DNA from 4 places in the Streptomyces sp. NPDC007929 genome. Region 1 is predicted to be linked to each of the others. Evidence: riboswitches for the same ligand, from Rfam matches in the RefSeq annotation. Region 1 holds a riboswitch; each other region holds the start of a gene.
What was found. A riboswitch is a leader RNA that binds a small molecule or an ion and turns the genes downstream of it on or off. The one in region 1 is predicted to bind cyclic di-AMP.

Region 1 (3,725 bases):
TCGCCAAGGCCCGCCTGCGGCCCGACAACCGCGCGGTGCTCGTCTACGAGCCCGTCGCCGACGAGCCCGCCGAGGACGCCACCACCGACGCCACCGCAGCCGCGGCCACCGACGAGAACGAGGAGGCGGCCAAGTGACCGAGCTCGCCACGATGGACTTCCACCCCCGGCCGCAGGCGGGCGACGCCCGGCCGTGGGCCTTCCCAGCCCCCGAGCGCGGCACGCTCGACAACGGCCTGACGGTGCTGCGCTGCCACCGCCCCGGCCAGCAGGTCGTCGCGGTCGAGGTGCTGCTGGACGCCCCCCTGGACGCGGAGCCGGCCGGACTCGACGGTGTGGCCACGATCATGGCCCGGGCCTTCTCCGAGGGCACCGACAAGCACTCCGCCGAGGACTTCGCCGCGGAGCTGGAGCGCGCCGGCGCCACCCTCGACGCGCACGCCGACCACCCCGGCGTCCGGCTCAGCCTGGAGGTGCCCGCCTCCCGGCTCACCAAGGGCCTGGGCCTGATCGCCGACGCCCTCAGGGCGCCCGCGTTCGCCGACAGCGAGGTCGAGCGGCTGGTCAACAACCGCCTCGACGAGATCCCGCACGAGCTGGCCAACCCCTCCCGCCGCGGCGCCAAGGAGCTCTCCAAGGAGCTGTTCCCGGCGGACTCGCGCATGTCGCGGCCCCGGCAGGGCAGCGAGGAGACGGTCGCCGCGATCGACTCCGCGGCCGTACGGGCCTTCTACGAGAAGCACGTCCGCCCCGCCACGGCCACCGTCGTGGTGGTCGGCGACCTCACCGGCATCGACCTGGACGCCCTGCTCGGGGACACCCTGGGCGCCTGGACGGGATCCTCGGCCCAGCCGCGTCCCGTGCCGCCGGTCACCGCCGACGACACCGGCCGGGTCGTCATCGTGGACCGCCCCGGCGCCGTCCAGACGCAGCTGCTGATCGGCCGGATCGGGCCGGACCGGCACGACCGCGTGTGGCCCGCGCAGGTGCTGGGCACGTACTGCCTCGGCGGCACCCTCACCTCCCGCCTGGACCGCGTCCTGCGCGAGGAGAAGGGCTACACCTACGGCGTACGGGCGTTCGGCCAGGTCCTCAGGTCCGCCCCGGACGGCACGGGTGCCGCGATGCTCGCCATCAGCGGTTCCGTCGACACCCCCAACACCGGCCCGGCCCTGGAGGACCTGTGGACGGTGTTGCGCACCCTCGCCGCCGAGGGGCTGACCGACGCCGAGCGGGACGTCGCCGTGCAGAACCTGGTGGGTGTGGCGCCGCTGAAGTACGAGACGGCGGCGGCCGTCGCGAGCACGCTGGCCGACCAGGTCGAGCAGCACCTGCCCGACGACTACCAGGCCACGCTGTACCGGCAGCTCGCCGCGACCGGCACCGTGGAGGCCACCGCGGCGGCCGTGAGCGCCTTCCCGGTGGACCGTCTGGTGACCGTCCTCGTCGGTGACGCGGCGCAGATCAAGGCGCCGGTCGAGGCCCTCGGCATCGGCGAAGTCACCGTCGTCGCCGCCGAGTAGCGGTACACGTCGCCACGCGCGCGGGGGCCCTGGTTGTCGTCAAAGGCGCCAGGGCCCCTTTATGCCCGAATTGGGATGGGAGTTGCCTGTCTGGCCTGTGGGATGCGCTACAAAAGCCGGGATTCGTTTGGGAATTGAAAGTGGCGCCGCTTAGCGTCGTCCGGGCTGTTCGTCAGGCAGTGCGCCGCACCCGCGGCACCGGACAGTCATCGCCGAGTCCCCGTACGGCGCGAGCCAGGGGAGCCGGGGACCCATCGCAGTCCCTGGGGTGAATCGGGCGCCCGCGCGAGCCGCGAGGGAGTCCGTAGGAGACCTTCCTGCTCCGAACCCGTCAGCTAACCCGGTAGGCGAGAGGGAAGGAAAGGACCAGCCACTACATGGCGTTCACTCGCGCCACCGGGAAGCACCGTCGTCCCAGCAGGATGCAGCGCTCCACCGCCCGCGCGGCGGGCGTCGCGGCCCTCGCCACCACCGGCGTGATCGGCACCGTGGCGGCCCCCGCCGCCTTCGCCGCAGAACCCAGCGTCGAGCAGACCGGCCTCACCCCGGTCGTCACCATGGGGGACACCGCGGCCCAGCAGATCGACGCCCAGGCCCTCGCGCAGCAGCACGCCGCCGATGAGGCCGCCGCCAAGCAGAAGGCCGAGGAGGCCGCCCGCAAGCAGGCCGCCGAGATGGCCGAGCGGGCCAAGGAGGCGGCCGAGAAGGCCCGTGCGGCCAAGGAGCGAGCCGCCCGTGAGGCCGAGCGCAAGCGCCTGAACACCTTCGTCTCCCCGATCTCCGGTTCGTACGTCTCCACCAGCTACCAGGCCAGCAGCGGCCTGTGGTCCTCCGGCAGCCACACCGGTGTCGACTTCCACGCCGCCAGCGGCACCTCCGTGCACGCGGTCGGCTCGGGCGAGGTCGTCGAGGCCGGCTGGGGCGGCTCCTACGGCAACCAGGTCGTCATCAAGATGACGGACGGGACGTACACCCAGTACGGCCACCTGTCCTCCATCAGCGTCTCGGTGGGCCAGCGGGTCACCCCGGGCCAGCAGATCGCCCTGTCCGGTGCGACCGGCAACGTCACCGGCCCGCACCTGCACTTCGAGGCCCGCACCAGCCCCGAGTACGGCTCGGACATCGACCCGGTCGCCTACCTCCGCTCCCACGGCGTGGGTATCTGACCGGAACGTCTCCGTTCCCCCCGAAAGCCCCGGCTGTTCAAGCCGGGGCTTTCGGCGTTTACGGCCGCCCGCTGTCCAAAAAATATCCATGGATTGCCGCCTGCCGTCGGAAATTCCGGCCGATTGCAATAGAGTCACGGAACGCACGCCGCTCGTCGGCGTTTCACGGGGATTAAGCGGAGGTCGGTCATGCGTATTCCCGCGCACTCGGTGTGCACGGCCATCCGGGACGACATCGTCGCGGGGGTCCACGCGCGTGGCAGCCGGCTCACCGAGGAACTCCTCGCCCGCCGCTACGGCGTCTCGAGGGTGCCGGTCCGGGAGGCGCTGCGCACGCTCGAGGCCGAGGGTTTCGTGGTGACCCGCCGGCACGCGGGCGCGTGTGTGGCGGAGCCCACCGAGCAGGAGGCCGGCGACCTGCTGGAGATGCGCCTGCTGCTGGAGCCGCTCGGCGCGGCCCGGGCCGCCCAGCGCCGCACCGAGGCGCATCTGAAGGTCCTGCGCGGCCTGGTCCGGCTGGGCCAGGAGCGGGCCCGCCGGGGCGACAGCGACGACCTGCGCTCTTTGGGCGGCTGGTTCCACGAGACGCTCGCGCAGGCCTCCGGCAGTCCGGCGCTGACCTCGATGCTCACCCAGCTCCGCCACAAGATCGCCTGGATGTACGCCGTGGAGGCGCCGGTCAGCCCGGTGGAATCCTGGACCGAGCACGGCGCGATCGTGGACGCGGTGGCGCGCGGTGACGGCGAGCGCGCGCGGGCGGTCACGGCGCTGCACGCCGAGCGCGCGAAGGGCGCGTACCGCCTGCGGTTCGCCTCCGCCCGGGAGCGCGCCGAGCGTGTGAGGAACTCGCAACATCCCGTAAACACGGCGAGCCCGCGACATTAACACGGTGGCTGTATACAAAGAGCAGTCAATTCCGGGGGGCTATTTCTGCTGCCTGGATTCTTGGAATTCCGCGCCGTGCCGATGGGGAATTGTGGCGGGTTGCCCTCGCCGACAGGGAATGGCGAAGGGCCCGCCCCGTGCATATGGGCGAG
Region 2 (3,725 bases), on a different contig from region 1:
CACGCGAATGCGCCCACTGCTCAACCTGACCCCCCGATCAAGTCCCCCCTGGACACTTGGAAGGTACCGCTCTATGCGGCCTCTCGGGTAGGTAGCGGAGCATGTTGTTGCCAACCGGTGCAGAGGCCTTCAACCGGGCAATCGGCCTTCACCGTGCGATGAAACGAAGGGCCGCACTGTCCGTATTCTCTGATCATGGCCGCACCCATCGCATATTCACTCATCGCCACCGACCTGGACGGGACGCTGCTGCGCGGCGACGACACCCTCTCCGACCGGTCCCTCGCCGCGCTCGCGCGGGTGGCGGACGCCGGTGCCCAGCATCTCGTGGTGACGGGCCGGCCGGCGCCGAGAGTGCGGCCGCTCCTGGACGACCTCGGGTGCACGGGGCTCGCGGTGTGCGGACAGGGCGCGCAGGTGTACGACGCCGGCGCGGACCGGCTGCTGTGGTCCATCACCCTGGACCGGGAGCTGGCCGAGACCGCCCTGGGCAAGATCGAGGCCGAGGTGGGGCAGGTGTACGCGGCGGTCGACCAGGACGGGGTCGAGGGGCTCACGCTGATCGAGCCGGGGTATCTGATGCCGCACCCGACCCTGCCCGCCGTGCGGGTCGAGCGGCGCGACGAGCTGTGGGGCGAGCCGATCAGCAAGGTGCTGCTGCGCCACCCTCATCTGTCGGACGACGAGTTGGCGGCGACGGCCCGCTCGGTGGTCGGCTCGCTGGCCACGGTGACGATGTCCGGGCCCGGCACGGTCGAGCTCCAGCCGTGCGGGATCACCAAGGCCACGGGTCTCGCGCTGGCCGCCGAGCACCTGGGGCTGCGGCCGGCGGACACCATCGCCTTCGGCGACATGCCCAACGACATCCCGATGTTCGACTGGGCCGGCCACGGCGTCGCGATGGCCAATGCCCATCCCGAGCTCAAGGCCGTGGCCGACGAGGTCACCCTGTCGAACGAGGACGACGGCATCGCCGTCGTCCTCGAGCGACTGCTGGGCGGGACGGCTCAGTACGGGCCGTTGACGTTGTCGATCGAGCCGTAGCGGTCGGCCGCGTAGTTGCAGGCCGCGGTGATGTTGGCGACCGGGTCGTACGGATCCCACGAGGTGCCGTCCACGTGGTAGGCCTGGAAGGTGGGGTCGATGGTCTGGAGCAGGCCCTTGGACGGGGTGCCCGCGACGGCGTTGGAGTCCCAGTTGTTGATGGCCTGGGGGTTGCCGGACGACTCGCGCATGACATTGCGGTAGATGCCGTCGTACGACCCGGGGATCCCCTTCTGCGCCATGATGTCCAGCGCCTCGCGGATCCACCCGTCGAGGTTGTTCGCGTAGGTCTTCGCGGACGCCTGGGTGGCCTGGGCGACCCCGCCGGCGGGCTTGGCGGCCGGCTTGGCGGGGGCGGACGACTTGGTCGCCGTCTTCTTCGCGTCCGCCTTGGCGGTCTTCACCGTCAGCTTCAGACCCGGGTGGATCAGCTTCGGGTTGTCGCCGACGGCGGCGCGGTTGTCCTTGTAGAGCTGCTTCCAGCCGCCCGAGACGTCGTACTTGTCCGCGATGCGGGCGAGCGAGTCGCCCTTGACCACGGTGTACGCGAGAGACTTGGCGGGCTGGGCCGCGCGCGGCACGGACTGTGCGGCGGCGGGGACGCTCTGGGGTTCGGCGGCGCTCGCGTGGGTGGCGCCGATCAGCGGAAGGGTGAGTGCCGCTCCACCGGTACCGGCGGCGATGATGCCCCGGGTCAGCGGGTTGGTTCTGGTGCGACGGTGCTTGCCTCGTCCGGCCATGGTGATGTTCCTCTCCGGCGCCTGCGAGGTGAGCTGTCGGGTTCGGGCCGGGAGGTGCCCGGCCGCGTACGGCGCTGTGCCGTGCGCGGCTTCACCCCGAGCCGTGCCGCTGTGCGGACCGGCGACTTACCTGGGTCCCCCGCTCCTGCCCTGCGTGAGTGAGTCGGTTCTGTGGGGAGTCCGGGCGGCGGCAGGATTGGGCGTCCGCCGGACAGGGCCGGAACGTATGCGAGAGCACATGTCGGGAACAAGCACCTCAGTCACATATCGCGTGGTTGACCTTGGTCGGGGGCGTTTGGGCCGCTTGATCCTTTGCTGGAGTCAAGGCTCAACTGGCTTCCGGGGAACGGCGTTAGAGGCCGATGTGGTCAGGAGGGGGAAAAGGGGAAGCAGTGATTCAACTCACTGATCACGAGTCGATGGGGCAATTTCCGCCAAGGGGAATTCATCGGCTCATCACGGCAAATCGTGCATAACTCGCTACCCGAGGGTAAGTCGATAAATATCTGTTCTTATAGGTTGATCGAAAACATAAGGGTCGTGATCGCATACCGCCCGGCCTGTAACCATGGGCGCTGGCGGTGATCGAAACGTGACCGGATACGCTGACTCGAGTGAGGACAGCGACCTATCGACAAACCGCGTAGTCACCGGCAGACACAGCAGACAGGAGACCCCTCGTGACCGACGTCGGGCCGTTCGGGCTGAGCGTGCGGGACCAGGCTCTGGAGGCCGATGTCCAGGCCGGATTGGCGGCTGTCGAGGAAGGCTTGCTCGAAGCCACCAAGAGTGAGGTGCCCTTCATCACGGAGGCCGCCCAGCATCTGGTCCGGGCCGGCGGCAAGCGGTTCCGCCCGCTGCTCGTGATGCTCTCCGCCCAGTTCGGTGACCGCTACGCGCCCGGCATCGTGCCGTCGGCCGTCGTCGTGGAGCTCACCCACCTCGCCACGCTCTACCACGACGACGTCATGGACGAGGCCGCCGTGCGCCGCGGCGTCGCGAGCGCGAACACCCGCTGGGGCAACTCCGTCGCGGTCCTCACCGGCGACTTCCTCTTCGCCCGGGCCTCGCACATCCTGGCCGACCTCGGCCCGGAGGCCGTGCGGGTGCAGGCCGAGGCGTTCGAGCGGCTGGTGACCGGCCAGATCCTGGAGACGGCCGGACCGCAGGACGGCCGCGACCCCGTCGAGCACTACCTGGACGTGCTGGGCGGCAAGACCGGCTCGCTGGTCGCCGTGTCGTGCCGGTTCGGCGCGATGATGTCCGGCGCCGACGAGACGGTCGTGGACGTCCTGACCCAGTACGGCGAGCGGCTCGGCGTCGCCTTCCAGCTCGCGGACGACGTCCTGGACATCGCCTCCGACTCCCACGAGTCCGGCAAGACCCCCGGCACCGACCTGCGCGAGGGCATCCCCACGCTGCCGGTGCTCCGGCTGCGCGAGCGGGCGGCCCGGCTCGGACTCGCCGAGGACACCGCCCTGTGCGAGCTGCTCGACTCCGACCTCACCGACGACGCGCGGCACGCCGAGGCCCTGCGCCTGCTGCGGGCCCACCCGGCGCTGGAGCAGGCCCGGCAGGACACCGTCCGCTACACCCAGGACGCCCGTGCGGCGCTGGCCCCGCTGCCGGAGTGCACCGCGAAGGCGGCGCTGCTGGAGCTGTGCGACGCGGTGGTGCACCGGGCCGGCTAGCCCGTCTCCCCGTACGACCCCTACGGGTCGGGGGAGAAGTCGCCCCCGCGTGTCATACCCCAGCAGTACGCGGAGTTGAGCCCCGGGTCTGACGTATCTCCCCGGCCGATTTGGTCAGATGGTGACCACGGAAAACACCACTCCTCACCTGTTCGGGTGAGAATGGCGGCTCAGGGACGAGTGCGTGGACGACACGGACAGCCGCCGCCGACCACGGAGGTAGGGCACACATGGCACCGTACGCATCCGA
Region 3 (3,725 bases), on a different contig from region 1:
GCACAACAGCCTGACGGCACCCCCGACACCCCCGACACATCGGCGCACCGACGCATCGCCGCATCGCCGCATCGCCGCATCGGCACGACGACACCCCGCGCCTCGGCCGGACGCCATCCCCGGCCCACCCGCAGCCCGTGATACACCTGCCACGCCCCGGAGTCCGGACCACCGCGCGTGGGGGCCGCGCCGGGATCACGCCCGGCACGTCCCGCACGCGCGGGGCAGCCGCCCTCAGGCCACCGACGCGATCCGCATCCTGATGTCGTCCGGCGACAGCGCCCCCTTGGCCGTCACATGGTCGCCCGAGGACTCCCCGCGCAGCCGCCGCCCGATCCACGGCACCAGGAACTCCCGTGCCCAGGCGACGTTGTCGCGCCGCATGTCGAGGGCGCCGCGCGGGGGCAGCGGGGGCCACGCCTGCTCGGGGTCGGCCGGCACGTCGAGGCCGAGCACCTGGCCCGCGCGGAGCGCCACGCGCGTGTGCCCCTCCGGCGACAGGTGCAGCCGGTCGGCGTCCCAGGCCCTGCGGTCCTGCACGCTGCGCAGGGACCACAGGTCCAGGACCGGGCAGCCGTACCGGTCGGCGATGGCCCTGACGTGTCCGTTGTACGTGGCGATCTTGCCGCGCAGGTGCTTGAGCACGGGCACGCCACGGGTGTCGAAACCGGTCGTCACCATGACCGTGCCGGACACGGCGGTGAGCAGGGCCAGCGCCCGTTCGAACCGCTCGGCCACCTCGTCCGGGTCGGTGCCGGGCCGGATGATGTCGTTGCCCCCGGCGCAGAACGAGACGAGGTCCGGGGCCATCTGGACGGCCCGCGGAACCTGGTCCGCCACGATCTGGTCGAGGAGCTTTCCGCGTACGGCGAGATTGCTGTACCGGAAGTCGCCCTCGGGTCTGCGGTCGGCGAGCAGGACGGCGAACCGGTCGGCCCAGCCGACGAACGCCCCGTCGGGACCTGGGTCGCCGACGCCCTCGGTGAAGCTGTCCCCCAGCGCCACGTACGACCCGATCACTGCTCTGCTGTCACTCTTCGAATCGTCTGCCACAACAGCTCATGATTCACCTTCGAATGTGACTTACGCGACCGTAGGAAAGGGTTGACGGGCGGTGAGATAAGCCACTCCTAAAGGGTTCGCCAACTCCGGAATACGCCGCTTGTCAGGGATGTTTCGGGGTGAACCGTGGACACACCGAAGGCCGGACCCGGGGATCGGGGTCCGGCCTTCGGAGGCGTGTCAGGCAGGTGGTCGTGCGCTGGGTCAGCCGACGGAGACGCCGTGCGAGCGCAGGAAGGCGACCGGGTCGACGTCGGAGCCGTAGTCCGGCGAGGTGCGGATCTCGAAGTGCAGGTGCGGTCCGGTCACGTTGCCGGTCGCGCCCGACAGGCCGACCTGCTGCCCGGCCGTCACGGTCTGGCCGGCCGAGACGGAGAGCTGGGACAGGTGGGCGTACTGGGCGTAGTGACCGTCGTTCAGCTTGATGACGACCTGGTTGCCGTACGCGCCGCCCCAGCCGGCGGAGACGACCTCGCCGGCGCCGACGGCCTTGAGGGAGGTGCCGGTGGGGACGACGAAGTCGACACCGGTGTGGTAGCCGCTGGACCACATGCTGCCGGACATGTGGTACGGGGTGCCGACGCCGGCGCCGTCCACCGGGAGGACGTAGCCACCGGCGTTGCTCTCGGCGGCGGGCTTGGCTGCGGGCTTGGCGGCGGCCGGCTCGGCGGCGGTCTCGGCCTTCGGCGCCGACTCGGCGGCCGAGGACTTCTGGGCCGAGGCCTTCGGAGCGGCCGGGGCCGAGGCCTTCGGCGCGCTCGCGGCCTTCTTGCCGATCGACAGCTTCAGGCCCGGGTGGATCAGCGACGGGTCGGAGCCGACGGCGTCACGGTTGTCCGAGTAGAGCTTCTTCCAGCCGCCGCTGACGTTCTGGTCGTCGGCGATTTTCGCGAGGTAGTCGCCGGCCTTCACGGTGTACGTGCGGGGGCCATTGGCCTTTTCGGCGGCCTTCTTCCCGGTGGCCGGGGCGGACTGGACGGCCTTTTCCGGAGCCGACTGCGGGGTGGCGGCGTGGGCGCCGGCGGCCCCCATGAGCGGCAGGGCGAGAGCGGCCCCACCGGTTCCGGCGACGGCGATGGAGCGGGTGAAACGCTGGGTCTTGGGGCGGCGGTGCTTACCCTTCGCGGGCATGGCGAATTCCTCTCCGTCGCCTGCGAGGTGAGCTGTCGGGTGCGAGCTGGAGATGCCCGGCCGCGCCGTGGCGCGACTTAACCCCAAGCCGTTCCGGGAACCGGAACAGGCGTCTTACCTGTGGGTCCCCCGCTCCTGCCGTACGTCGGGTCAGTGTGTGCGGACTCCGGGCGGCGGCAGGATTAGGCGTCCGTCCGGATTGGTGTGGAACGTAAGCGACCAAGACGCAAGGGGACAAGCGTGCGGTTGCGTGTGACGGTGTTTTCCCTGACGTGTCGGCACAACCGCGGTCACCGAGCGTGGATTAGCGATCTCCGGCATTCCTCAATGAGCCTGATTGGCGCCAGAATTACGTGAACATGGCGACAACGCATCGTCACGGATATGACGATGGTCACGCGCCCCGACCTCATCTCCTTTACGATCGGGGCACGTTATCCCTTAGCGGCCGAAATTCCCTATTCGGACAGAACGACTACTTCCGCTTAAGACGGACCACCGCGGCGTCCAGATCCCCCCGCAGAGGGACCCGAAGTCCGTGATGCAGCAGTACGACCCCTCGGTGAACTTCGCCCGTTTCGAGGCATTCGTACGATGCTGCCGGATCGAGACCACGCAGCCGGAGCGCCGGCACGGGCTCGCCGTAGCGCTGCGCCTGGAGCCAGGCGAGGACGACGATCTCGTCACCGAGGACGTACTGCACGGCACTGGCTCCACCCTGCGGGGGACGCAGCCGGTACAGGTCGCCGCGCTGCACCACGGGCCGGATCTCCTTGTAGAGCGCCACCCACTCCCGCGCCTCGGAGAGTTCCTCAGGCGTCCACCGCGTGAGGTCACCGCCGACGCCGAGCACCCCGGCCATGGCACTGACGAACCGGAAGCGCAGGGAGCTGGCCCGCTGGTTGAGCATGGCGTTCGGGCTGTCGGTGACCCAGGCGGCCATGACCCGGGCGGGATGGATCTGGCTGAAGCCGTGCTGGATGGCGAGCCGGTCGAGCGGATCGGTGTTGTCGGAGGTCCACACCTGGTCCGTGCGGCTCAGCACTCCGAGGTCGATCCGGCCGCCGCCTCCCGAGCAGGACTCGAAGGCCACCCCAGGATGCGCGGCCCGCAGCCGGTCCAGCAGGGCGTACAGGCCGTGCACATGGTCGACCCACAGCCGCTGCGGGTAGGGGTCGTCCGGCCAGCCGGCGTCGGTGAAGCAGCGGTTGAAGTCCCACTTGACGTAGTCGATCGGAGCGCCGGCGAGAAGCCCGTGGAGCTGCTCCCAGAGGTACTCCCGGACGTCCTCGCGGGCGAGATTGAGTACGAGCTGATTGCGGAACTCCGTCCGCTTTCGTCCCGGTTGGTACTGGACCCAGTCGGGGTGCGCGCGGTACAGGTCGCTGTCCGGGTTGACCATCTCGGGCTCGACCCAGATCCCGAACCGCATGCCCAGGCCGTGCACATGGTCGGCGAGCGGCTTCAGCCCGCCCGGGAAGCGGCCGGGGTTCGGGGTCCAGTCACCGAGTCCGGCCCGGTCGCTGGTACGC
Region 4 (3,725 bases), on a different contig from region 1:
GGGTCAGCCCTTGCTGTGCTTAATAGTTCGCAGAGCGAAACCGCGGGAAGGCGCTGCGGCCGGCGTAGACCGCGGCGTCGTCGAGGATCTCCTCGATGCGCAGCAGCTGGTTGTACTTGGCGACGCGCTCGGAGCGGGCCGGGGCGCCGGTCTTGATCTGGCCGCAGTTGGTGGCGACGGCCAGGTCGGCGATGGTGACGTCCTCGGTCTCGCCGGAGCGGTGGGACATCATGCACTTGAAGCCGTTGCGCTGGGCCAGCTCGACGGCGTCCAGGGTCTCGGTGAGCGAGCCGATCTGGTTGACCTTGACCAGCAGGGCGTTGGCGGCGCCCTCCTCGATGCCGCGGGCCAGGCGCTCGGGGTTGGTGACGAACAGGTCGTCGCCGACGAGCTGGACCTTGTCACCGAGCTTGGCGGTGATGGTCTTCCAGCCCTCCCAGTCGTCCTCGAACAGCGGGTCCTCGATGGAGACGAGCGGGTACGCGTCCACGAGCTCCGCGTAGTACTCGGTCATCTCGGCCGCCGAGCGCTCCTTGCCCTCGAACGTGTAGACGCCGTCCTTGTAGAACTCGGAGGCGGCGACGTCGAGCGCCAGGGCGATCTGCTCGCCGGGGGTGTAACCGGCTTCCTTGACGGCCTCGAGGATGAGGTCGAGGGCCTCACGGTTGGAGCCGAGGTTCGGGGCGAAGCCGCCCTCGTCGCCGAGGCCGGTGGCCAGGCCCTTGCTCTTCAGGACCTTCTTCAGCGTGTGGTAGACCTCGGCGCCCCAGCGCAGGGCCTCGGAGAAGGACTCCGCGCCGATCGGGGCGATCATGAACTCCTGGATGTCCACGTTGGAGTCGGCGTGCGAGCCGCCGTTCAGGATGTTCATCATCGGCACCGGCAGCAGGTGCGCGTTGGGGCCGCCCAGGTAGCGGAACAGCGGCAGGTCGCTGGCCTCGGAGGCGGCGTGGGCGACGGCGAGCGAGACGCCGAGGATGGCGTTGGCGCCGAGGGAGCCCTTGTTGTCGGTGGCGTCCAGGTCGAACATCGCCTGGTCGATCAGGCGCTGCTCGGTGGCGTCATAGCCGACCAGCTCCGGGCCGATCTGCTCGATGACCGCGAGGACGGCTTTCTCCACACCCTTGCCGAGGTAGCGGTTCGAGTCGCCGTCGCGGAGCTCGATGGCCTCGAAGGCGCCCGTGGAGGCGCCGGACGGGACGGCGGCACGACCGGTGCTGCCGTCGTCGAGGCCGACCTCGACCTCGACCGTGGGGTTGCCTCGGGAGTCCAGGATTTCCCGGGCTACGACGACGTCGATGGACGGCACGAGCATCTCCTTCTTGATGTGACGCGGTACGCGGGTCGCGTGGACCCGGCGAGGTGCGGGCCCGGTGGCTCGCGACATGAGCCTAACCGGCCCGGGGCGATCGGCCACCGGGTCGCCCACCCCATGGACAGAACCGAGAGTAAATTGTTTCCGAACGGAACAAAGCCCGTTGCGGAAAAAACCCCGCCCCGGTGCGTACGGGGGAGGACGCACCGGGGCGGGGAGCCCGTGGGGACGGGGCTGGGCCGCTGCTTACTTCAGGTGCAGCTGCTGGCCCGGGTAGATCAGGTTGGCGTCGTCGACGATGTCCTTGTTCAGCTGGAAGAGCTTCTCCCAGCCGCCCTTGACCTTCTCGTCAGCGGCGATGGAGCTGAGGGTGTCACCCTTGACGACCTTGTACTCGCCGTCACCCTTCTTGACCTTCTTGCCGGTCGGGGTGGTGACGGTCTTCTTGGCCGCCGGGCGCTCCTCGGAACGGGAGGCGGGCTGCTGGGTCTCGCGGGACTCGGTGCTCTGCTGCTGGCTCTGCGAGGAGCTGCCCGAGTCGTCCGAGGAGCCGCCGCCGGTGTAGGCGGCGCTCGACAGGCCCTTGCCGCAGACCGGCCAGGCGCCCTTGCCCTGACCCGCGAGAACCTTCTCGCCGATCTCGATCTGCTGGGCCTTGGTGGCCTGGTCGGCGGTGGCGGCGTACTTGGTGCCGCCGTAGCCGGCCCAGGTGGAGGCGGAGAACTGCAGACCGCCGTAGTAGCCGTTGCCGGTGTTGATGGACCAGTTGCCGCCGGCCTCGCACTGGGCGACGGCGTCCCACTCGGAGGCGGTGGCGGCGGAGGCGTTGCCGGCCGCCATCAGCGGGGCGGCGACGGCGGCACCGGTGACGCCGGCGAGCGCGACGACGCGGGTGGCCTTGGACGGACGGCGGTGCTTGCCCTTGCCGGAAAACAGCATGGTGGATCCCCTCACCGACGCCTGCGAGGTGAGCTGTCGGGTTCGGGCCGGTTGAGTTGCCCGGCCGCGTCCCTCCCGGGACACGGCTTCACCCCAAGCCCTTCCGGCACAACTGGCCGGTCGGGCACCTACCTTGGGTCCCCCGCTCCTGCCTACGGCGCTTGACGCGACGACTGTTCCCGTACGGCCGCTGGCAGGATTCGGCGTTGCGGCAGCCGGGGCTCGTGGTGACGAGCGGTCACGACCGTAGACACGCGATCGACGGAATTTCAAAGACGATCAGGGCTTCTGAGATCTATCTCTCACGGGCCCCAAACGGGACATTCACCGCGAATCATGACGCGAACTCGCGCGGTTTCGGGGGGACTTCCGCCCTCGTTTCCGCACTGCCCGAACGGCTACTTCTCGTCCCCTTCGCCCTCCACCGTGAGCTTCTGACCGGGGTGGATGATGTTCGGGTCGGCGCCGACGGCAGTCTCGTTGGTCTCGTAGAGCGCGTGCCATCCACCGCTGACGTCAAGGGCGTCGGCGATGGACCAGAGGCTGTCACCGACTCCCACGATGTAGTTGCCCTGGGCGGCGTCGCCGGAGCCCTCAGCGGAAACCTCTCCGGAGCCCTCGTCGCCGCGCGAGGCGTGACGGCCCGTGGACTCGTCCGTGCGGTCGCCGCCGGACGATCGGGACTCGTCGGCGCTGGGGCCGCGGTGGCGGCCGGAGCCGGTGTCGGTCAGGGCCGAGGACTCGTCACCCTGGCGTGCGTCACCGGACTCACCGCTCCCGGGGGTGGCCGACGGAGAGCTGCCGGACTCCTGGTCGTCCGACTGGTCCTCCGACGGAGAGCCGGTGGATTCAGGCGACTTGTCCGACTTGGTCGTTTCATCCTCCGTATCCGACGAGGCGTCGGGGGACGGGGACGCGGAGGGGCTCTCGGACGGCGACGACCCGAGCCGGTCGAGCAGGCCGGGCGAATCCGTCGGGTCGGACGAGCCGGACGAGTCGGATGAACCGGACGTGTCGGAGTCCGAGCCCTTGCCCTGCTCCAGCCCGGAGAGCAGTCCGCAGGTGCGCCACGCGCCGACACCCTGTTCGGCGAGGATCTTCTCGGCCACGGCTATCTGCTGGGAGCGGCTGGCCAGGTCGGCGCTCGCGGCGTAGTCGAGGCCGCCGTGGTTCTCCCAGTCCGCCTGGGACAACTGCAGGCCGCCGTAGTAGCCGTTGCCGCTGTTCTGGCTCCACGCGCCGCCGGTCTCGCAGTCCGCGACCCGGTCCCAGGTCGTGCCGTCGGCCGCACTGGCACCGGAGGCCCCGAGGAGCGGGATCGCGATGGCGGAGCCGGTCACTCCGGCCGCCACGAGGAGAGCCGGAGCCTGGCGGGGGCGACGGTGCCGACCGTTCCCGGAGAGCATACGGAGACCTTTCGCGTGACAGCAGTGACCGACGCGGCGTGATTCCCCGCCGCGTTGATGGGTGA

Region 2: it holds a riboswitch for cyclic di-AMP, as region 1 does, so the genes downstream of both, ACFZDE_RS10615 (transglycosylase SLT domain-containing protein) here and ACFZDE_RS33355 (peptidoglycan DD-metalloendopeptidase family protein) in region 1, are expected to answer to the same signal.
Region 3: it holds a riboswitch for cyclic di-AMP, as region 1 does, so the genes downstream of both, ACFZDE_RS15880 (peptidoglycan DD-metalloendopeptidase family protein) here and ACFZDE_RS33355 (peptidoglycan DD-metalloendopeptidase family protein) in region 1, are expected to answer to the same signal.
Region 4: it holds a riboswitch for cyclic di-AMP, as region 1 does, so the genes downstream of both, ACFZDE_RS23265 (transglycosylase family protein) here and ACFZDE_RS33355 (peptidoglycan DD-metalloendopeptidase family protein) in region 1, are expected to answer to the same signal.

Annotation. Positions count from the first base shown of each region.
Region 1 is NZ_JBIBKD010000012.1:121,216-124,940, forward strand. It holds gene ACFZDE_RS33345 (insulinase family protein) at 1-137, shown strand, start outside; gene ACFZDE_RS33350 (insulinase family protein) at 134-1,522, shown strand; cyclic di-AMP (ydaO/yuaA leader) riboswitch at 1,723-1,887, shown strand; gene ACFZDE_RS33355 (peptidoglycan DD-metalloendopeptidase family protein) at 1,900-2,688, shown strand; gene ACFZDE_RS33360 (FCD domain-containing protein) at 2,878-3,573, shown strand.
Region 2 is NZ_JBIBKD010000003.1:224,429-228,153, forward strand. It holds gene ACFZDE_RS10605 (GNAT family N-acetyltransferase) at 1-24, opposite strand, end outside; gene ACFZDE_RS10610 (Cof-type HAD-IIB family hydrolase) at 196-1,044, shown strand; gene ACFZDE_RS10615 (transglycosylase SLT domain-containing protein) at 1,008-1,784, opposite strand; cyclic di-AMP (ydaO/yuaA leader) riboswitch at 1,790-1,963, opposite strand; gene ACFZDE_RS10620 (polyprenyl synthetase family protein) at 2,465-3,475, shown strand; gene ACFZDE_RS10625 (outer membrane lipoprotein carrier protein LolA) at 3,706-3,725, shown strand, end outside.
Region 3 is NZ_JBIBKD010000004.1:509,554-513,278, reverse strand. It holds gene ACFZDE_RS15885 (GDSL-type esterase/lipase family protein) at 235-1,020, opposite strand; gene ACFZDE_RS15880 (peptidoglycan DD-metalloendopeptidase family protein) at 1,267-2,193, opposite strand; cyclic di-AMP (ydaO/yuaA leader) riboswitch at 2,198-2,359, opposite strand; gene ACFZDE_RS15875 (alpha-galactosidase) at 2,669-3,725, opposite strand, start outside.
Region 4 is NZ_JBIBKD010000006.1:555,747-559,471, reverse strand. It holds gene eno (phosphopyruvate hydratase) at 20-1,309, opposite strand; gene ACFZDE_RS23265 (transglycosylase family protein) at 1,562-2,254, opposite strand; cyclic di-AMP (ydaO/yuaA leader) riboswitch at 2,258-2,424, opposite strand; gene ACFZDE_RS23260 (transglycosylase family protein) at 2,653-3,660, opposite strand.